One region of the Streptomyces sp. NBC_00224 genome, then DNA from elsewhere that is predicted to be linked to it. Evidence: riboswitches for the same ligand, from Rfam matches in the RefSeq annotation. Region 1 holds a riboswitch; each other region holds the start of a gene.

Region 1 (7,070 bases):
TATCGCCAGGCTGGCGGCCGCCTTCCGCCGAAGCCACCCCGGCGTCGACATCCGCATCCGCGACGCCGACCTGACCGATCCCACCTGCGGACTGCGCGCCGGGCTGGTCGACGTCGCCCTGACCCGTGCGCCGTTCAACGACACCGCCCTGACGGTGCGTGAGCTGCGCAGCGATCCGGTCGGTGCGGTACTGCGCGCCGACGATCCGCTGGCCCGTCGCCACGACTTGAAGCTGGCCGACCTGGCCGACCGCCGCTGGTTCCAGTTCCCGCAGGGAACCGACCCGATCTGGCAGTCGTACTGGAACGGCGGCAAACCGCGCGAGGGCCCGGTGGTGCGCGTCGTCCAGGAATGCCTGCAGGCCGTGCTCTGGAACAGCACGGTCGGCTTGGCCCCACTGGGACACGACCTGCCCGAGAACCTGACCGCGGTTCCGCTGGTCGACATGGCGCCGAGCCGAGTGGTCGCGGTGTGGAACGACGGCCACACCAACCCGTTGATCCGCTCGTTCATCGAGATCGCGATCGGCGCGTATCGCTACTGAGCGCCTACGGTCCCGGCCGGGCACGGCCCAAGTGCCCAGCGAGCCCTAGAGTTCCTCTCCCGACAGCAGGGGTTCGAAGGACCGGTAGGCGTCGTAGTTCCTGAAGTGTCTGCTGTACAACTCGGATCCGTCACCGAGGTCGCTGTCGAGGGCTTCGTTCACATCCACCACGTGACGGAGTCTCCAGGTGATGGTTTCCCCGAGGTCGTTTTCGTAGCTCGTTTCCAGGCGCTTGCCGTGCGCAAGCGCCTTGCCGCGGGCCTCCTCCTCGTCCTGTGCCGTCAGCAGGACGAAGTTCTCCTGGTAGAGCGGAGCATGGTCTTCGGCCGTGCTCGTTGCCTCGCACAGCAGGACGGCGACGTAGACACTCATGCCTGGAGCCTACTTCTTGAAGCGGTTGTCGTTCAGGAGCTTCCAGGCCGTCTTGCAGGACCTCTCGCCGCAGCCCTTGATGTACTCCAGGGTGTCGCCGTAGTGCTGGCCGGGGAACTCCTGCCGGATGGAGCCCATGCGGCAGCGGGAGATGAAGTTGGTCGCGATCTCACCCAGGTTCTCGTTGGCGACGCACGCGTCGGCTGCGATCACGACTGCGGTCGTCGTGCTGTGCCGGGGTTCGCCGGCGCTCTGCCCGGTCGTGGCAGTCGCCATGGCCCCAGCCTGGGATCCGACCAGTGCGCTGATCGTGACGACAACTGTGGCCGCCACACGGGCGATGGTGTGTCTCATGTGGATGTCCACCTTCGTGCTCCAGAGGTCGGGCGTCATGCGGCCGGATTCAGCAGCCGACCATCTTCCCGTACGCGATCCACACCTCACCCTTGCCGTTGAGGCTGACGTCGCCGGTCTTGTGGAGCCCGGTGTACTTGCCCCGGTACTTCCTGAGCTCACCGAACTGCGAATCCAGCGTCATATACGGGGAGTCGGGCTTCCAGTCACCGGAGAACTTGGCATACACGCCGTCGGTGCCGTTCGTGCCGCTCGCCCAGCAGGCACGGGAGCCCGAGTAGAGGACGAGGTTGCCGTCGTACTGCATCTCCAGCCGGTAGCCGCCGTTGCGCAGGCACTCGCCGGGGATCATCTTGTCGGTGAATGACGTACCGATGCCGCGGCACTCCGCGCGGGCGGCGGCCGCTGTGCCGGTGGCGGTCGTGGGGGTGGCTGACACGGGGGCCGCGGACGTGGTGACGGTGACGGCCGCCACGAGGCCCGCGACGGCCACAGCGCAAGTACGGGACAGAATCCTCATGTGGTGATGCCTTTCGATGCTCGCTCACCGCACCATCTCACGGTCGGGCACGGAGAGTACTCGTTAGGCTACTAGAGGTGACTGACTGATGTCACTCACACTCGACAGGTGGCCGACGGGTCGGCGCGGGGGCGTTCAGCGCGGAATCACCCAGCCTGGCGCCCAGGTCCCGGCGGTGTCGTGGCCGGCCGCTGTGGTGGCGAGGTGGGCGCGGAGGGCGTCCAGCGCTGGGTGGGGGTTGTCGCGGTGCCACAGGAGCGAGTGCGGGTAGACGGGCGTCGGGTCGGTCACCGGGATGCGGCGCAGGCCGTGGTCGGCGGGCCAGACGAGGCGGGTGTGCTCGCCCATGAAGGTGGCCAGGGCCGGGGTGTCGGCGATGGTGTCGAGGAGCGCGTCGGAGCCGAAGTTGGGGCCGGTCGCCTCGATGGTGAGGCCGAACTCGGCGACGAGGTCGTCGTAGTAGGCGCCCCACTCGGTACCGGGGACGAGGCCGGGCATCCAGATCCGGTGTCCGGCGAGCTGGGCGAGGGGCACCGACCGGGCGCCCGCCAGTGCGTGGGCGGGGCCGGTGAGGAGCTGGAGCGGCTCGTCGAGCACCCGGACGGACTCGATGTCCTCGGGAAGGGGTCGGCCGGGCGCGGCGACGGCGCGGAAGGACGCGTCGATCGCACCGGAGCGGATGGCGGCGACGGCCGTCTCGATGTCGAACAACATCACCACGTCGAGGTCGATCTCGGGGTGTGCGCGATGGAAGCCGCGCATCAGGCCTGACGGCGCGACGCGCGAGGCGATCACGTCGATGCGTAGCGGACGGCGGCCGGGGCGCACGGACGTGACCGCGCGCTCGGCGACGCGCAGCAGCTCGCGCGCGTGGGGCAGGAACGCCTGCCCGTCGATGGTGAGCTCGGCGCCGCGCGCGGTGCGGGTGAACAGCCGCACTCCGAGGTTGCGCTCCAGCGCGGCGATGCGCTTGGAGACGGCTTGCTGGGTGACCGCCAGCTCGGCGGCGGCCTCCTGGAACTGCCCTGCGTCGGCGGCGACGACGAAGGTCCGGACGGTGTCGAGGTCCATGTCGACACCCTACGGGTACAACCATTGGTTGTGGCGAAACGGGCCTGTGGTTGTTTGATCCCCGGGCGTGATGCTCGCTTTGATGCTTCCGATCGCGGATCGGTTGTGCGGGTGAGTGGCGAGGGGCGGCGGGCATGAGGATCGGGCACCGGCTGGGACATCTGCCCGGACACCAGCTGGGGAGGCGGTTCGGCTGGCTCTGGGGAGCGTATGGGACCAGCGCGCTCGGCACATGGCTGGCCTTCGGCGCGTTCCCGCTGATCGCCATCCAGGTACTGCACGCCGGACCGGCCGAGGTCGCCGCGCTCTCCTCCGTGGGGGCTGCGGTGGGCGCGGCCGTGGCGGTGCCGCTCGGCCCATGGGTGGAGTTCCGCCGCAAGAGGCCGGTGCTGATCGCGATGGACCTGGTGCGGTTCGCGGCGCTGCTGACGATCCCCGCCGCGTACGCGCTGGGCGTGCTCACCTTCCTCCAGCTCCTGCTGGTCTCCATCGTCGTCGCGGCGGCCGACATCACCTTCCGCGCCGCCTCCGGCGCGTACCTGAAGACGCTGCTGGCGGCCGAGGACCTGCTCGTCGCCAACGCCCGATTCGAGTCCACGGCCTGGACGACCACGATCATCGGACCGCCGTTGGGCGGCGCGGCGATCGGGCTCCTCGGTCCGGTGGCGACGGTGGTGGCCGATGCGGTCAGCTACCTGCTCTCGGCGCTGGGCATCCGCGCGACAGGCGGGCACGAGCCGCGGCCCGAGCGCCTGGAGGCCACACGCATGCGGGCCGGGGACCTGCTCGACGGTTGGCGGTACATCCTCGCCGACGCGACACTGCGTCCACTGCTCCTCAACACCGCCTTGTTCAACGGCCTGGTGATGGCCGTCCAGCCACTGCTGGCCGTCCTGATGCTCGGCCGACTCGGCTTCGCACCGTGGCAGTACGGCCTCGCCTTCGCCGCACCTTCGATCGCCGGACTGCTCGGTTCACAGCTGGCCCGACCGCTTGTCACCCGGTTCGGGCAGCACCAGGTCCTGGTCGTGGTCGGGGCGCTACGCGCGATCTGGCCCGTCGGCCTGGCCTTCCTGGGCTCGGGCACCGGAGGGCTGCTGCTGGTGATGGGCGTCGAGCTCGGGCTCATCTTCTGCTGCGGAGTCTTCAACCCCGTCTACGCCACCTACCGCCTCGAACGCACCGCGACCGACCGCGTCGCCCGCACATTGTCCGCCTGGGCGGTGACGACCAAGGCCTCGACCGCGCTCCTGACGGCCCTCTGGGGCGTACTGGGCACCCTGCTCGGCCCGCGTACGGCCATCGGCCTGGCCGGTGTGCTCCTGCTGGCAACCCCGCTGCTGCTCCCCGGTCGCGCGGCAGCGCAACTCCCCGAGCCGGACCAGGAGTCGGAGCCGGACCCGGCACCGTTCGGATCGTCCACCCCTGCGGGACGGTGGTGACGCGCAGCCGTCCGACGTGCGACGATGCCCGACGACAAGGCGACGCGGAACGAGGAAGCCGGTGGAATTCCGGCGCGGTCCCGCCACTGTGATCGGCGAGCGAACCCCGAACAGACCACTGCCCGGACACGGGCGGGAAGGACGGGGTGAGCGGCGACCCGAGAGCCAGGAGACTCACGTCGTCGCCTCCTTGACGAAACCGGGGCGGATCTCCCCGGAGGAGGAGCGTGAGCGGTCATGTCGGAGCAGCGACCAGAAGGCGGCGCCGGACACACCCCAGCCGACTCGGCACCGTGCCGGATCGTGGTGTGCAGGGACTGCTGCTGCGGGAGCCCGAAGGTGCCCGGAGTCGACCACGCGCAGCAGAAGGCGCGCCTTGCCGAGAGCGCGCCCGTACGTGTCTCCGCCTGCCTCGACGTCTGCGAACAGGCCAACGTGATCGTGGTCCAGCCCTCTCGTGCAGCACGCGTCGCCGGTGCCCGCCCGGTCTGGCTCGGTCTGGTCAACGATCCCGCCGCCACGGACGACATCGCCGCCTGGGTCCAGGCCGGCGGCCCCGGCATCGCGCCCTGCCCCGACATCCTCGACCTCTACGTCTTCACCCCAAGCCGAAGGGCGCGATGAGCACGCTTGGCCGTCCGGCCCCGGCGTCCGTCCCTGAACGGCGGTTGGTCCATGACCTGTATCGGAGCCGGTTTGGCGGTCCGACCATGGTGATCACCAAGCGGTGAGCGAACGGGGGTTCGCCACTTCGTCAACTCAGGGGGAGCGGGGACCGTGGCCAAGGGATGACCCGCGCCCGGCTGTCACCGCCCCGCGAGCAGCTCCAGTGTGTCGATCACCCGGTTGGAGAAACCCCACTCGTTGTCGTACCAGGCGACCACCTTGACATGGCGGCCGTCCACCCGGGTGAGGGCCGAGTCGAAGATGGACGAGGCCGGGTTGCCCGTGATGTCGGAGGACACCAGCGCGTCCTCCGAGTACTCCAGTACGCCCGCGAGCGGCCCCTGCGCCGCCGCGCGGTAGGCGGCCAGCACGTCGTCGAGCGTCACGTCACGCTCGACGGTCGTGTTGAGCTCGACGATCGAGCCCACCGGCACGGGCACCCGGATCGAGTCGCCGGACAGCTTGCCGTCGAGGTTGGGCAGGACATGACCGATCGCCTTGGCCGCGCCCGTCGTGGTCGGCACGATGTTGACCCCGGCGGCGCGGGCGCGGCGGGGGTCGCGGTGCGGGCCGTCCTGGAGGTTCTGCTCCTGGGTGTACGCGTGCACGGTCGTCATGAACCCGTGCTCGATCCCGGCGAGTTCGTCGAGCACCGAGGCCAACGGCGCGAGCGCGTTCGTGGTGCAGGAGGCGTTCGAGACGATCGTGTGCGCCTCGTGGTCGTACGCGTCGTTGTTGACCCCGAACGCGAGGGTGACGTCGGCGCCCTCCGAGGGCGCGCTGACCAGGACCTTCTTCGCGCCCGCGTCCAGGTGGGCACGGGCGGCCTTCGCCGAGGTGAAGCGGCCCGTCGCCTCCAGGACGAGGTCGACGCCCAGCTCGGCCCAGGGCAGGTCGGCCGGGTCGCGCTCGGCGAGCACCTTGATGCGGCGGCCGTCGACGACGAGCGTGTCCCCGTCCACGGTCACCGGCCGCCCGAGCCGGCCGGCCGTCGAGTCGAAGGCGAGCAGCCGCGCGAGGGCGGCGGGCTCGGTGAGGTCGTTCACGGCGACGACCTCCAGATCACTGTCGCGTTCGAGCAGCGCGCGCAGCACGTTGCGTCCGATGCGGCCGAATCCGTTGATGGCGATGCGAGTCATGAGTGATGTCCCTTCGGTTCGCCTCCAGACTCGCGTGGGACGCCCGGCGGCGGCAGAGGCGTGAGCGCCATGGTTCGAAAGGATCTCGCCAAGGGGTGGCGGGGCGTTGCGGCAGGGGCGCGAGTCGCCCCGCGCCGAGCGACCCGTATGCAGACCGGCGCTCACTCCCCGCGCGCGAACGTCCGCCGGTACTCCGTCGGCGTAGTCCCCAGCACCCGCTGGAAATGCAGCCGCAGATTCGCTCCCGTCCCCAGCCCCACATCCGTCGCGATCTGCTCCACACTGCGCTCCGAACGCTCCAGCAGCTCACGGGCCATGTCGATACGGGCGCGCATGACCCACTGCATCGGCGTGTACCCGGTGTCCTCGACGAAGCGCCGGGAGAAGGTGCGCGCGGACACCGCCGCGTGCCGGGCCAGCGCCTCCAGGGTGAGGGGTTCGTCGAGGCGGTGCAGTGCCCACTCGCGGGTGGCGGCGAACCGTTCGCCCAGTGGTTCGGGCACGCTGCGCGGCACGTACTGTGCCTGCCCACCGCTGCGGTAGGGCGCCGCGACCAGGCGCCGGGCCGCGTGGTTGGACGCGGACACACCGAGGTCGCCGCGCAGGATGTGCAGGCACAGGTCGATGCCGGAGGCGGCACCGGCGGAGGTCAGCACACTGCCCTCGTCCACGAACAGGACGTTCGCGTCCACCCGTACGCGGGGGTGTTTTTCGGCGAGTGCCCGTGTGTAGTGCCAGTGCGTGGTGGCGCGCCTGCCGTCGAGCAGGCCCGTGGCGGCGAGCGCGAAGGCACCCGTGGAGATCGCGGCGAGCCGCGCGCCCCGGCCGTGGGCGGCGACCAGCGCGTCGAGGACGGCCCGCGGCGGGTCCTCGCGGCCGGGAAAGCGGTATCCGGGGACGAAGACGAGGTCGGCCCACGCGAGCGCGTCGAGGCCGTGGGCGACGGCGTATGACAGGCCGTC
Region 2 (7,070 bases), 5.7 Mb from region 1:
CCGGGGGTAGCAGAGTGACCAGAATCTCTTCAATAGGACCTATGGCCGGTTCGCGGGGTTTGTCAGGGGCTGCCCATGTCAAAAACCACGCCAAAAACCGGTCAGATACACCGTGAAGCCCGACCCAGTTCACCTTCCGTTCATCCAGGTTACTTACGTTCGTCCAGCCACTGACGTCGAACGATTGACTGGGTAAATGGAACACATCACGCTGCTGCTCGCCATTGTGGTCGTGACAGCTCTAGTGTTCGATTTCACGAACGGTTTCCATGACACCGCCAACGCGATGGCCACGACCATCTCGACCGGCGCCCTGAAGCCCAAAGCCGCGGTCGCCATGTCCGCCGCGCTCAACCTGGTCGGCGCGTTCCTGTCAGTGGAGGTCGCCAAGACGATCTCCGGCGGGATCATCAACGAAAAGGGCATCAGAACAGAGGTGATCTTCGCGGCGCTCGTCGGCGCGATCCTCTGGAACCTGGTGACCTGGCTGCTCGGCCTGCCGTCCAGCTCGTCCCACGCCCTGTTCGGCGGTCTGATCGGCGCGGCCGTGATGTCGGCCGGCTGGTCCTCGGTGAACGGCTCGACCGTCGTCACCAAGGTGCTGCTCCCCGCCGTCGCCGCCCCGATCGTCGCGGGCGTCGCCTCGATGCTGGCCACGCGTCTGACGTACCGGATCAACCGGAATACGGACGAGAAGGCCACCGCCAAGGGCTACCGGGCCGGTCAGATCGCCTCCGCCGGTCTCGTCTCGCTCGCCCACGGCACCAACGACGCGCAGAAGACCATGGGCATCATCACGCTCGCCCTGGTCGCCGGCGGTGTGCTGCACCCGGGCGCCAACCCCCCGCTGTGGGTCATCGTCTCGGCCGGCATGGCCATCGCCATGGGCACCTACCTCGGCGGCTGGCGCATCATCCGCACCATGGGCAAGGGCCTGACCGAGCTGGCGCCGCCGCAGGGCTTCGCCGCCCAGTCCGGTGCCGCGACCGTCATCCTGGCCTCCTCGCACATCGGCTTCTCGCTCTCCACCACCCAGGTCTGCTCCGGCTCCGTCATGGGCGCCGGCCTCGGCCGCAAGGGCGGTGTGGTCCGCTGGTCCACCGCGACCCGCATGTTCATCGCGTGGGGCCTGACCCTGCCCGCCGCGGGTCTGGTCGGCGCCGGCGCCGAGTTCCTGACCGGCCAGGGCACCTGGGGCATCGTCCTCGTGGCGATCCTGCTGATCGCGGGTTCCGGCTTCATCTGGAAGCTGTCGCGCCGCGAGCCGGTCGACCACAACGACGTCATTGCCACCGCCACCCCGGCCGAGTCCCCGGCCGAGCCCGCGGGCGTCGTGACCACCGCGATCGCCGCCGTCACCCCGCCGCCCACCGCCGCCGCCGTGGCCGCCGATCTGACGGCCACCATCCCGGCCCCGGCCCCGGTGGCCCCCGTCGACCCGGCCCGCCCGGCTGTCGTCTAACGGGCCGACCCGGCCGCGCACCCCAAAGGAATCGTCATGCACATCGACTGGGCAGCTCTCGGCACCGTCTTCGGTGTCAGCCTCATCGTCACCGTCGGCCTGGTGGGCCTGTTCACCGTCGGGATCGTCGGCCTCAGCAAGCAGCAGTCGGCCGCGGCCGGCAAGGGCAACGTCGCCGTGGCCCGCACCACCGCCTACCTCTGCTTCGCGCTCTGCGCGGCGGCCGTCGCGTACGGCATCAACCTGATCGTCGGCAAGTAGCCCGGCGAGCAGCGCCGCACACACCTCTGAACCGCCCTCCGGCCCGGCCGGAGGGCGGTTCTCTGTGTGCCCCAACACACTCTCCCGTCGCAGGTCAGCAGCGAGTTGACGGGCGTTCCCGGGCGTGGTGGACTGCCCGAGCCATTTACGGCGGCAGAAGAGGAAGCCGGTGCGAATCCGGCGCGGTCCCGCCACTGTCATCGGGGAATCATCCCCGTGAGCCAGGAACTCTCACCGCCGGTCGACGTCGTACCAGGGCGCGGACACCCTGAGTGAGGACATACCGCCATGCGCGCCTGCCTGTTGTCGGCACCCCCCGGAAGTACCAGAGCTCTTCGCGGCGTTGCGGCGGGCTGATCCCATGCGTGCCGATCGCACTTTCGCGTACGGCGCCACCGCCGGTCTCCTCGGCGACCTCCTCCTCGGCGACCCCCGCCGCGGGCACCCGGTCGCCGCGTTCGGCCGTGCCGCGGCCGCCGTGGAGCGCGCGCTGTGGCGCGACCACCGGGGCTGGGGCGCGCTGCACACCGCCGTGTGCGCCGGAGGCGCCGCGGGCGCCGCGCTGCTCGCCACGCGCGCGGTACGGAAGCTTCCCGCCGCGTCCGTCGCGCTGACCGCCGCCGCCACCTGGGCCGTCGTGGGAGGCACTTCGCTGGGCCGGGAGGCCCGCGCGATCGGCGAGGCGCTGGAGGCCGGGGACGTCGAGGCGGCCCGCGCGCGCCTGCCGCACCTGTGCGGGCGCGACCCGCAGTCCCTTGACGCGCCCGGCATCGCGCGCGCGGTCGTCGAGTCCGTCGCCGAGAACACCTCGGACGCCGTGGTGGGCGCGCTGGTGTGGGGGGCGCTCGCGGGGGTGCCGGGCCTGGTCGCGTTCCGCGCGGTCAACACGCTGGACGCGATGGTCGGCCACCGCTCGCCGCGCCATCTGCGGTACGGCTGGGCCTCGGCGCGGCTGGACGACGTGGCGGGCTGGCCGGGCGCCCGGCTCACCGCCGCGCTGGCGGTGGCCGCCGGGGGCGCGCCGCGCTCCGCCACGCGCGCGTGGCGGGACGACGCCCGCAAGCACCCGAGCCCCAACGCCGGCCCCGTCGAGGCGTCGTTCGCGGGCGCGCTGGGCGTACGGCTGGGCGGCACCCTCTCGTACGGCGGCCGTGTCGAGCACCGGCCCGTCCTGAACGGGGGCGGCCGGGCGGTGGAGGTCCCGGACATCGAGCGGGCGGTGCGGCTGTCGCGCCGGGTGGGCTGGCTGGCGCTGGGTGTGGCGATCGCGGTGAGGAAGGTACGTACATGAGCGGCGGACTGCTGGTCGCGGGCACCACATCGGACGCGGGGAAGAGCGTCGTCACCGCGGGGATCTGCCGGTGGCTGGTGCGCCAGGGCGTGAAGGTCGCGCCGTTCAAGGGACAGAACATGTCCCTCAACTCGTTCGTCACGCGCGAGGGCGCCGAGATCGGGCGGGCGCAGGCGATGCAGGCGCAGGCGGCGCGCGTCGAGCCGTCCGCGCTGATGAACCCCGTGCTGCTCAAGCCGGGGAGCGACCGGTCGAGCCAGGTCGTACTGATGGGCAAGCCGGTGGGCGAACTGAGCGCCAGCGGCTACCACGGCGGACGCCAGGAAGCGCTTCTCGGCACCGTCGTGGACTGTCTGGAGCGGCTGCGGGGCACATATGACGCCGTGATCTGCGAGGGGGCGGGCAGTCCGGCCGAGATCAACCTGCGGCGCACGGACATCGTCAACATGGGCATCGCGCGCGCCGCGAAGCTGCCGGTGGTGGTGGTCGGCGACATCGACCGGGGCGGGGTGTTCGCCTCGTTCTTCGGTACGACGGCGCTGCTGAGCCCCGAGGACCAGGCCCTGGTCGCCGGGTACATCGTCAACAAGTTCCGCGGCGACGTCTCGCTCCTCGAACCCGGCATCGACATGCTGCGCGGGCTCACCGGGCGCCACACGTACGGGATCCTGCCGTTCGCGCACGGGCTCGGCATCGACGAGGAGGACGGCCTTCGCGTGTCGCTGCGCGGCGCCGTGCGCGAATCCGTGGTGGCGCCGCCGGTGGGCGAGGACGTGCTGCGGGTCGCGGTCTGCGCCGTCCCGCTGATGTCCAACTTCACGGACGTGGACGCGCTCGCCGCCGAACCGGGCGTGATCGTACGGTTCGTGGACCGGCCGGAGGAGCTGGCCGACGCGGATCTGGTGGTCGTGCCGGGAACCCGGGGCACGGTCCGGGCGTTGGAATGGCTGAGGGAACGGGGGCTGGCGCGGGAGCTGGCGCGCAGGGCGGCCGAGGGGCGCCCGGTGCTGGGGATCTGCGGCGGGTACCAGGTGCTCTCAGAGCACATCGAGGACGAGGTCGAGTCACGGGCGGGTTCCGTGGCGGGGCTCGGACTGCTGCCCGTACGGGTGCGGTTCGCGGCCGAGAAGACACTTGCACGGCCGACCGGCGAGGCGCTGGGCGAGCACGTGGAGGGATACGAGATCCACCACGGGGTCGCCGAAGTTCTTGGCGGGGAAGCCTTCTTGGACGGATGCCGGGTCGGGGCGGTCTGGGGCACGCACTGGCACGGGTCACTTGAGAGCGACGGATTCAGGCGACGGTTCCTGGAGCTGGTCGCGAGCGCCGCAGGACGGCGTTTCGTGCCCGCCCCCGACACGTCGTTCGGCGCGCTGCGCGAAGAGCAGCTGGACCGCCTCGGCGACCTCATCGAAGAACACGCGGACACGGACGCGCTCATGCGGCTCATCGAGCAGGGCGCGCCCGCCGGACTTCCCTTCATCGCACCTGGAGCACCCGCATGAGCACTGTGCTGTTGTTGTCGACCGCCGACACGGATCTGCTGGCGGCCCGGGCCTCCGGGGCGCCCTTCCGGATCGGCAACCCGACCCGTATCGATGTGGCCGATGAGCTGCCCGCGCTGATCGAGGGCGCGTCCGTGGCCGTCGTGCGCCTGCTGGGCGGCAAGCGCGCCTGGGAGGACGGGCTTGCGGCGCTGAAGGCGTCCGGCATCCCGACGGTGCTGCTCGGCGGCGAGTCCGTGCCGGACGCGGAGCTGATGGCCGAGTCGTCGGTCCCGGCCGGTGTGGTCGCCGAGGCCCTGCGCTATCTGGTCGAGGGCGGACCGGGCAACCTGGTGGAGCTGTCCCGGTTCCTCTCCGACACCGTGCTCCTGACCGGCGTGGGCTTCGCCGAGCCGGAGAAGATGCCGGAGTGGGGCGTGCACGGCACGCGCGCGTACGTGGAGGGGCGCCCCACGGTGGGCGTGCTCTTCTACCGCGCCCACGAGCTCTCCGGCAACACCGCCTTCGTCGACGTCCTCTGCGACCGCATCGAGGCCCGGGGCGCCAACGCCCTTGCGGTGTACGTGGGTTCGCTGCGCGGCGCCGAGCCCGCGCTGTACGAGACGCTGGGCCGGGCGGACGCGCTGATCGCCACCGTCCTGGCGGCGGGCGGCACCACCGCCTCGCAGGCCAGCGCGGGCGGCGACGAGGAGGCGTGGGACATCGGCGCCCTGGCCGACCTGAACGTCCCGGTGCTGCAAGGGCTCTGCCTCACCTCGTCCAAGGCGGCGTGGGAGGCCTCGGACGCCGCGCTCTCCCCCATGGACGCGGCGATGCAGGTCGCCATCCCCGAGTTCGACGGCCGACTGATCACCGTCCCCTTCTCCTTCAAGGAGCAGGGCCCGGACGACGTGCCGGTCTATGTCGCCGACCCCGAGCGGGCCTCCCGGGTCGCCGGAATCGCGGTGCGCCACGCCCGGCTGAAGCACAAGCCGAACGCGGAGAAGAAGCTGGCCCTGGTCTTCACCGCGTACCCGACCAAGCACTCCCGCGTCGGCAACGCGGTGGGCCTGGACACGCCCGCCTCCGCCGTGCGCGTCCTGGACGCGCTGCGCGACGCCGGTTACGTGGTGGAGGGCCACCCGGACAACGGCGACGAGCTGATCCACCGCCTGATCAACGCGGGCGGCCACGACGTGGAGTGGCTCACCGAGGAGCAGCTGGCGGCCGCCCCCGCGCGCGTGCCGCTCGCCGACTACCGCGCCTGGTTCGAGAAGCTGGAGCCGGAGCTGCGCGACAGCATGCTGGAGCACTGGGGCGAGCCCCCGGGCCAGTTGTACGTGGACGGCGACGAGATCGTGCTCGCCTCCCTCCAGTTCGGCAACGTCGTCGTGATGATCCAGCCGCCGCGCGGCTTCGGCGAGAACCCCATCGCGATCTACCACGACCCCGACATGCCTCCGTCGCACCACTACATGGCCGCCTACCGCTGGCTGGAGAACAGTTTCGGCGCCGACGCGATCGTCCACATGGGCAAGCACGGCACCATGGAGTGGCTGCCCGGCAAGGGCCTCGGCCTGTCCTCCGGCTGCGGCCCGGACGCGGTCCTGGGCGAGCTGCCGCTGGTCTACCCGTTCATCGTCAACGACCCGGGCGAGGGCACCCAGGCCAAGCGGCGCGGCCACGCCACGGTCGTGGACCACCTGGTCCCGCCGATGGCCCGCGCCGACACGTACGGCGACCTGGCCAAGCTGGAGCAACTCCTCGACGAGTACGCGCTGGTGAGCGACCTCGACCCGACGAAGGCCCCGGCCGTGCGGGCCCAGATCTGGACGCTGGTGAAGGCCGCCGAGCTCCACCACGACCTGCACATCGCCGAGCAGCCGGACGACGGCGACTTCGACGAGTTCGTCATGCACATCGACGGCTATCTCTGCGAGATCAAGGACGTCCAGATCCGCGACGGCCTCCACATCCTCGGCGGCGGCCCCGAGGCCGAGCCCCGGGTCAACCTGGTGCTCGCGGTGCTGCGCGCCTCCCAGGTGTGGGGCGGCCAGGCCAACGCGCTGCCCGGTCTGCGCGCCTCGCTGGCCGAGCACTTCGGCCTCGTGGAGAAGGAACTGCTCGCCGAGCCGGGCACACCGGTGAAGGTGCCGGTGGAGCTCACGGACTTGGTCGAGGGCCCTGCCCGTACGGCGGCCGACACCATCGACCTCCTGGAGCAGCTGTGCCGCCGCCTGGCGGAGGGCATGGAGGAGCGCGGCTGGGACGCGGCCGCGTGCGGCCCGCTGGTGGCCGAGGTCCTGCGCACCGAACTCGCCCCGGCCATCGCGGTCCTCGACTTCGCCTGCCGCGAAGTGGTGCCGCGCCTGGCGCGTACGACGGACGAGATCACCCACATCCTGCGGGCGCTCGACGGCGGCTACGTCCCGGCGGGCCCGTCCGGCTCCCCCACCCGGGGCCTGGTCAACGTCCTGCCGACCGGCCGCAACTTCTACTCCGTCGACCCCAAGGCCATCCCGTCCAGGCTGAGTTGGGAGGTCGGCCAGTCGCTGGCGGACTCGCTGCTGCA
Region 3 (7,070 bases), 7.5 Mb from region 1:
GTACGAGGGGATACCGAGCTTGCGCAGCGCGTCGGGGGTGAAGCCGCCTTCTTCGCGGAAGCCGTAGCTCCACCCGGCGAAGACGAGGTCGGCGCGGGCGTCCAGGACGTTCTCCTTGGTGAGCTGGTCCTTCGAGAGCCACTTGACCTTGTCGTAGCCGCCCTTCCAGGGCACGTCGCTCAGGTCGCCCTTGTCGTCGGGCATCGCGAAGCCGGCCATCCGGTCCTCAAGGCCCAGGGCCAGCATCAGTTCGGTGATGCCGACGTCGTTGGTGACGACCCGTTCCGGGACCTTGTCGTAGGTCACCTCGCGGCCGCAGTTGGTGAGGGTGACCGCCGCGGACTTGGTGTCCTGGGACTCGGACCGCTCGACCGACGCACCGCAACCGGTGGTCACGACGAGGCAGACGGAGGCGGCGAGCAGCTTGCGCATGGGCGTCCTTACGGAGTGGGCCGGGTGGGCCTGATGGTCGGAAGCAGGTCGAACAGGAGCTGGACGGCGCCCGTGAGGGGATGCCGTACGCGATGGGCGCGGACGCCGAACACCTCGGCGAGCAGCTCCGGTTGGAGGACGTCGTGCGGGGGCCCGGAGGCCACGATCCGGCCCCCGTCGATGACGTACAGCAGGTCGCAGTGGGCCGCGGCGAGGTTGAGATCGTGCAGCGCGGCGAGCACGGTCACCCCGCTCTCGCGGACCAGGGACAGGACGTCCAACTGGTGGGCGATGTCGAGGTGGTTGGTGGGTTCGTCGAGGACGAGCACCTGCGGCTGCTGGGCGAGCGCGCGGGCGATGAGCACCCGCTGCTTCTCTCCGCCGGACAGGCTGAGGATGCCGCGGTCGGCGAGGTGGGCGACGCCGGTGCGCTCCATGGCCCGCGCGCAGATCTCGCGGTCCGAGGCCGCGGTACGGCCCTGGTGCGGCAGCCGTCCCATGGCGACCACCTCGGCCACCGTGAAGTCGAAGTCGGCCGAGGACTCCTGCGGCAGCGCCGCCAGCACGCGGGCGGCGGCCCGGGGATCCATGGCGTGCAGGTCGTCGCCGTCGAGCCGGACCGCTCCCCCGGCGGGCCGCAACGCCCGGTACACCGTGCGCAGCAGAGTCGACTTCCCGCTGCCGTTGGGGCCGACGAGCCCGACGAACGCCCCGCTGTCCACCGTGAGCCGGACGTCGTCGACCAGCCGGGTACGAGCGGCCTCCACCGTCACGCCGTCGATGTCGATCCGCACGTCAGCGACCTCCGAACGCATGGCCGCTCTGCCGCATCAGCAGGACGAACGCGGGGACACCGACCACCGCGGTGATCACCCCTACGGGCAGTTCGGTCGGGGCGAGCAGCAGCCGGGACAGCACGTCGGCCCAGACGAGGAGCACCGCACCCGCGAGGGGCGCGATCACGAGGACGCGCCGGTGGTCGGCGCCCACCACCATCCGTACGACATGAGGCACCATCAACCCGACGAACCCGATGGCCCCGCTGACCGCGACGACGGTCCCGGTGACGGCGGCGGTCACGAGGAACAGCTCCCGGCGCAGCCGCGAGGGCGGCACGCCCAGCGCGGCCGAGGTCTCGTCCCCCATGGCGAGCGCGTTGAGCGCCTCGGCCCGCCACCGCAGCCAGATCCACCCGGCCGCCACGGTCACGGCGGCAATCGGCAACTGCGCCCAGGTCGCCCCGCCCAGACTGCCCAGCAGCCACATCATCGCGGACCGGGCGGCCTCGCCGCGGGCCGCGCCGAACACCATGACGGTGGTGATGGCCTCGAAGCCGTACGCCAGAGCCGTGCCCGTCAGGATCAGCCGCAGCGGCGTCAGCCCATGGGGCGAGCGGGCCACGGCGTACACCAGGACCATGGCCGCGAGCGCGGAGACGAACGCGGAGACGGACAGCGCCCACACCCCGAGCCCGGCGAACGCCCCCAGCAGGATGACGGCGTTGGCGCCCACGGCGGCGCCGGAGGAGATGCCCAGGACGAACGGGTCGGCCAGCGCGTTGCGGACCATCGCCTGCACGGCCACACCGACGGCCGCGAGACCCGCCCCGACGACCGCGCCGAGCAGCACTCTTGGCAGACGGATCTCCCAGACGATGGTGTACGAGGCCGCGTCGGCCGCCGCCACGGTTCCGCCGGTCAGTCCCGCCCACAGGAAGCGGAGTGTGTCCGCCCAGTCGATGTCGGCGGCTCCGAGCCCGACACCGCACACGAGCGATGCCACGAGTAAGAACCCAAGGCCGAGGCTGAGGGGCAGCACGGGTATCCGGCTGGCGGCCTTACTTCGGCGCACGGTGGGGACCGTCCTTCACATGGGCCGCCTGCTGGACGGCACACAGGAGACAGCCCGTACGGCCGTGATCCGACCGCGCGGTCCCCTCTCGCAGTCCACGGCGAGCAGTCAGCGGGTCGCAGGCCCCCCACGGGCGATCGGGCTCACACGGAGGCCGTCGGGCAGCCGTGCACACCGTTGCGGGTCAGCGCCGGAATCCCACCGGACTTCCCCCACAGGAGACGAAGGGAGCCTAACAAACGCCGTGCGCGGTGTGTTTACGGACGGTGGGTGCGGCCGATGGGTCATGGCGTCGCGGATTCGGCGGGGGTAAAGACGCCATGGGCGAGGGTGGCCAGGATGGCGTCGACCGGTTCATGGCGCGGTGCGCCGTCCTCCCCCGCTCGTGGCGATCCCGACAGGAGCGAACTTCACCTTCGAGATCCCCGAGGGCGAGGAACCCGTGCTGAACGTCATGGGCCTGCCCGGCGACGGACATGACTGCTCCGCACGGACCACGGGCTGAATGAAGCCAACCACCCGATCCGCGCCACCAGGGCCACTGCCCCACCTGCCAGGCGTCCCAGGGCCGAATTATGGAGTCCGCCCGAATCGGGCTTCCGCGACGTACTGGCCCCAGGACGCGAAGGGCTCACGCCAGGGGCTGTTGGGACGTGGTGCAGAAATCCCGAAGTGCTGGGCAGGCTGTCTCTGAGCGCCGGACAGACTCCGCCGAAGCTGCCAGTTGCAAATACCGCCTGGCCTCATCTCCTCTATTGAGTACTGCTGGATATGGCGACCTCCGGGGCCGCAATTCAGGATGCATGAATATTTGAACCGTAATCCAGTGCGACCGCCCCTCAGTTTGGCCGAAAGTAAAGGTCAAGGTGGTGTCAACCCTGCCCATACGGGCCAGTCTTGCTCGGCGAGAATCGGCCTCTGACGGTGCGTCAGGCATGGCTCTCAATAGCCGAAATTGTGCGGGCGGAAGCAAAATCGGCCATCGGTCGGTGTGTGATTGACAGCCCTTCAGGCCCACGACAGCATTGTTTTCTCAATCGTGAGGAGGCGTCATGGACCGGGCAAGGAAACGCCTGACACGCAGAGCCGCACTCACCGCCGCCGTGGCAGGAGCCGGCTCTGTCGCCGTCAGCGTCCCAGCGAGCGGCGCCGCCACCGCGCGGGGCCGTGGCCCCGGGAGCACGGCCCGCACCGATCTGGCCCGGGTCCGCTCGGTCACGGCGGACTCGCTGCACGTCGACTTCCCACAAGCGGGCACGCGCACGCGCTCGCTGATGGCGCCTGATGCGCCGGCCTCGCGGGAGACCGTGCCCATGGCGGGGTTTCCCCAGGGCGTCGTTCCCCGGCCCGGCGACCGTGTGATGGTCACCGACTGGTGGGACGGCAGGGAGACCGCCGCCATACCCGTCGTGTCGTGGGTGACCGGCGTTCCCCGACCGCTGCGGGACGGCGGGTACCGGGTCGGCGGCCGACGCGCCGCGCCCTCGCCGCTACTGGAGCGCGCGAGCAGAACCGGCACACGTACGGCCGTCTGCCTGCTGGACACCGAACTGGCGACTGCCCAGGTCATGGCCGTGCGGCCTCCCTCGCGGTGACGGCCCTCGCGGCGGTGAACGCTCTCGTCCGCCTGGTGGCAGCCGTGCTGCTCCTCTACGCGGCCGTCCACAAGCTGGCCGCCCCTCGCGCGTTCCGCTCGACCCTCACCACCCTGGGTGTGCCGTGGCCCGCGCCGGTCTCCGCGGGCGTTCCCGTACTGGAGCTCGCTGCCGGGTTCACCCTGCTGAGCGCTCCGCGCTCGGTGGTGGCCGCCGGGCTGGTGGCCGGGCTGGGGGTGGCGTTCGCGGTTGCGGGCGTGCTGGCCCTGCGGAGCGGGACGAAGGTGAAGTGCGCCTGCTTCGGCCGGGTCGGGGCCGGTGATCTGGGACTGCGCCAGATCGCGGTCCTGCCCCTGTGGGCCGGGGTGGCCGCCGTGGCCCTCCGTACGCCGGAGCAGTCACCGGCCGGGCCTGCGGCAGCGGCAGCCGTGATCTGGGGACTGGCGGTGTGCGCGGCCCTGAGGGTGGTGGTGCTGATGCGAAGGAACCGGGAGGACATGCAAGCGATGGTGCCGCAATGATCTTCCTGTGGATCGTGGTGACGGTTCTGTCCCTGCTCGTGTCGATCTGCCTGATGGCACTGGTGGACCAGTACCAGACCCTGCAACTGATCCGGGGACGGCTGGAGTTGGACGACGCTCCCGCTCCTGTCGTCATCCCCGGCGACCGCGTGCTCGCGCCGTCTGCCATCGGCCTGCCCGCCGAGCTGGATCACCGGGAGCATCTGGTGGTCCTCTTCCTCTCGACCACCTGCGCTACGTGTCGGGCTCTTGCGAAGAAGCTCGGCGGCAGGCCCCCGGACAACCTGTGGGTCGTACTCGTGGAGGGCGATGCCGAGCGGGCCGCCGACTGGTTCGCCGCCGCCGGGCTGCCCCGCACTCGGGCGACGGTGGATCTGGACGGGCGCATCAGCGACGCGTTCGGCCTCGACGTGACCCCCGCGGCATTCGTCTACCGCCGCGGCGAAGTACTCCTTGGGCAGACCATCCCCTCGTTCCGCCAGCTCGACTCTCTGCTCAGCTCGGACGCCGTGCCGCCGTCCCTGCTGCCCTGAACCAGCCGAGAAGGGAAGAAAGGAGACACCCGTATGAGCACGACCACCGTGTGCAGCCAGTCGACGGGCGTGGCCGCGGCACTTGAGGAGTGGGACAGCCATCCCGCCCGGCGACGCCGGGTACTGCGGGTCTCGGCCACCGCGTTCATCGCCGGTCTCTCGGCGCTGTTCCTGGGCGACCGGGCCAACGCCGCGGACTGCCAGGGCTCGCCGTGCTGCAGCCTGGCGAAGTGCGAGGAATGCAGCTACGGGGAAAGCAAGGACCGCTATAGCTGCCCGAGTGGCTACAACCGCCGAACGTGGAGCTGTGTCAGCGGCAGCAACCGGTACTACTGCGGCGAATGCGCCACGGGCACCGACTGCTGGTCCGGTCCGTTCGCGTGCTCCATCTGGTTCGGCCCCTCCCCGGCCTGACCGTCTCCCGCAGTCTCCGCACCCTTTCTCCGCACCCTTGAGGGAGCCGAAGCGCCATGCCCCTGGTGGCTCTGTGGACCGTGAGCCTGGCCGCCGTGGCCGGGTTCGCCCAGTTGTTCAGTCCTTGAGGCCAGTCCTTCATCGGATTCGTCCGCCCCTTCGTGCAAGGGGATTCCGACCTCATGCGGCGGCGCAACCTGCGCTTCATCGCCACACTCGCGCTCGCGCACATCGCCGCGGCCGGTTTCATGGTCGCGGTCCTGTACCAGGCCGGCACGGTGACGTCCGCTCACCTGCCCTCTCACGTACGGGTCGCGGTGTGCGCCGCAGCGGCGGCGGTGGGCATCGTTCTCGACGCCCGCGCCATCAGACGGGGCACGTTCACCGTCGGCCTGCGCCGGCAGACGACCAAGAGGCTGTCGGACGGCACGGAAACCGCTCCCGGCTGGGTGACGCCCCTGCTGTGGGGGCTGGACACGGGGTTGGTGTGGACGACGTTCCGTATGTCGTGCGCGTCATGGGTGCTTCTGTTCAGTTCGCTGCTGACGGTCGCCCCGCAGTGGTCGGGCCTGGTCTACGGTACGTGCTTCGGCGTCCCGTTGGTCATCGCGACGCTGACCGGGGACCCCGCCGGGATCGGGCGCCGTCGCACGTACTCGCTGACGCGCCTGACCCAGACGGCGGGCATCGTGGTCCTGATGCTGTTGCCGCTGGGAATGGCGGGGAGCCACGTCGCGCGGCGGGCGTCGGCCGCCCCCTCAAGCGCTCACCTCATCGTGAACCCGACCGGATCACCTCCCGGCGGTGATCCGGCAGTCGGCGGGTGAGGCCCTGTTCGTCCAGGTGGTTGAGCATAGGCAGAGACACCCGGCGGGTGGTGTCGAGCGCGCGGCTCGCGGCGCCCACGGTGAACGGCTGTGCCAGCCGCCCCACTTGTACCAGGGCACGTGCCGGGGCGTCTGGCAACAGGACGATCCCGGGCGCGAGACACAGCAGCAGACCCGCGCGGGTCGCTGCCCGGATCTCCCGCTCCCCCAGGCCGAGTTCCGCCAGGCGCGGTGCCGCCGGAGCCCGGAACGGAGCCTGCTCCAGATCGGCGCACACCTGCCGTACCGCGTCGCGGAGCGCTTGCGGCACACCGGCGGATCGGTGCACGATCCTGCCCGCGCGCACCTCAAGAGGCGCCCGGACCAGAGCCTGGACCAGGGCGCGATCGGGCAGCTGGAGCTGGAGCCGGGCCGTCTCCAGCGGCAGGCCGTCCGCGTAGGGCCGCTCCTCGGCGAAGTCGGCCACCAGCGTGGTCAGGCGGTGGAACAGTTCCTGCCAGTACGCGGGGTCGGCAAGCCAGTCCCCGCTCACCGGATCACGGGTGACCGCCACACCCATGGCCTCCAGCAGGGGGCGGCGTATCAGGCGTCGGCGGGCGAGTTCCGTCGCTTCGGTCGGGGTGCCGGCGAGCTGTGCGAGCTCGCGGGCCCGTGTGGCGGCGGCTCCCCGGCGGCGCAGTTCGGGCGGGCGGACGTCGAGGACGGTCACTCCCGCGCTGATCGCCTGGCGGCCGGGGTCGCGCAGCAGTGCCCGGTCGCCGAGGCGCAGCGGGAGCGCGGGGGTGAAGGAGAGCCGGGCGGCGCCGTGGCCGAGCGGGCGAAGGTGCACGGTGCGAGCGGCCGCTCCGATGTGCAGCGTGAGCGTCCGGGGCAGCCGGCCGGCGTCGGTGCCGTGCA

The links. A riboswitch is a leader RNA that binds a small molecule or an ion and turns the genes downstream of it on or off. The one in region 1 is predicted to bind cobalamin.
Region 2: linked by a shared signal. The riboswitch ahead of OG965_RS11930 (cobalamin biosynthesis protein) and the one ahead of OG965_RS37520 ((2Fe-2S) ferredoxin domain-containing protein) in region 1 are both predicted to bind cobalamin.
Region 3: linked by a shared signal. The riboswitch ahead of OG965_RS03680 (FecCD family ABC transporter permease) and the one ahead of OG965_RS37520 ((2Fe-2S) ferredoxin domain-containing protein) in region 1 are both predicted to bind cobalamin.

What each region holds. Positions count from the first base shown of each region.
Region 1 is NZ_CP108106.1:8,384,870-8,391,939, forward strand. It holds gene OG965_RS37490 (LysR family transcriptional regulator) at 1-544, shown strand, start outside; gene OG965_RS37495 (DUF4288 domain-containing protein) at 590-916, opposite strand; gene OG965_RS37500 (hypothetical protein) at 926-1,192, opposite strand; gene OG965_RS37505 (hypothetical protein) at 1,320-1,790, opposite strand; gene OG965_RS37510 (LysR family transcriptional regulator) at 1,926-2,861, opposite strand; gene OG965_RS37515 (MFS transporter) at 2,996-4,303, shown strand; cobalamin riboswitch at 4,301-4,500, shown strand; gene OG965_RS37520 ((2Fe-2S) ferredoxin domain-containing protein) at 4,541-4,927, shown strand; gene gap (type I glyceraldehyde-3-phosphate dehydrogenase) at 5,110-6,108, opposite strand; gene OG965_RS37530 (GlxA family transcriptional regulator) at 6,270-7,070, opposite strand, start outside.
Region 2 is NZ_CP108106.1:2,665,545-2,672,614, forward strand. It holds gene OG965_RS11920 (anion permease) at 197-1,462, shown strand; gene OG965_RS11925 (hypothetical protein) at 1,499-1,723, shown strand; cobalamin riboswitch at 1,835-1,977, shown strand; gene OG965_RS11930 (cobalamin biosynthesis protein) at 2,085-3,014, shown strand; gene OG965_RS11935 (cobyric acid synthase) at 3,011-4,519, shown strand; gene cobN (cobaltochelatase subunit CobN) at 4,516-7,070, shown strand, end outside.
Region 3 is NZ_CP108106.1:843,284-850,353, forward strand. It holds gene OG965_RS03670 (ABC transporter substrate-binding protein) at 1-432, opposite strand, end outside; gene OG965_RS03675 (ABC transporter ATP-binding protein) at 441-1,226, opposite strand; gene OG965_RS03680 (FecCD family ABC transporter permease) at 1,228-2,250, opposite strand; cobalamin riboswitch at 2,394-2,525, opposite strand; gene OG965_RS03685 (hypothetical protein) at 2,648-2,788, shown strand; gene OG965_RS03690 (hypothetical protein) at 3,336-3,878, shown strand; gene OG965_RS03695 (MauE/DoxX family redox-associated membrane protein) at 3,893-4,399, shown strand; gene OG965_RS03700 (TlpA family protein disulfide reductase) at 4,396-4,932, shown strand; gene OG965_RS03705 (hypothetical protein) at 4,966-5,346, shown strand; gene OG965_RS03710 (hypothetical protein) at 5,529-6,173, shown strand; gene selB (selenocysteine-specific translation elongation factor) at 6,118-7,070, opposite strand, start outside.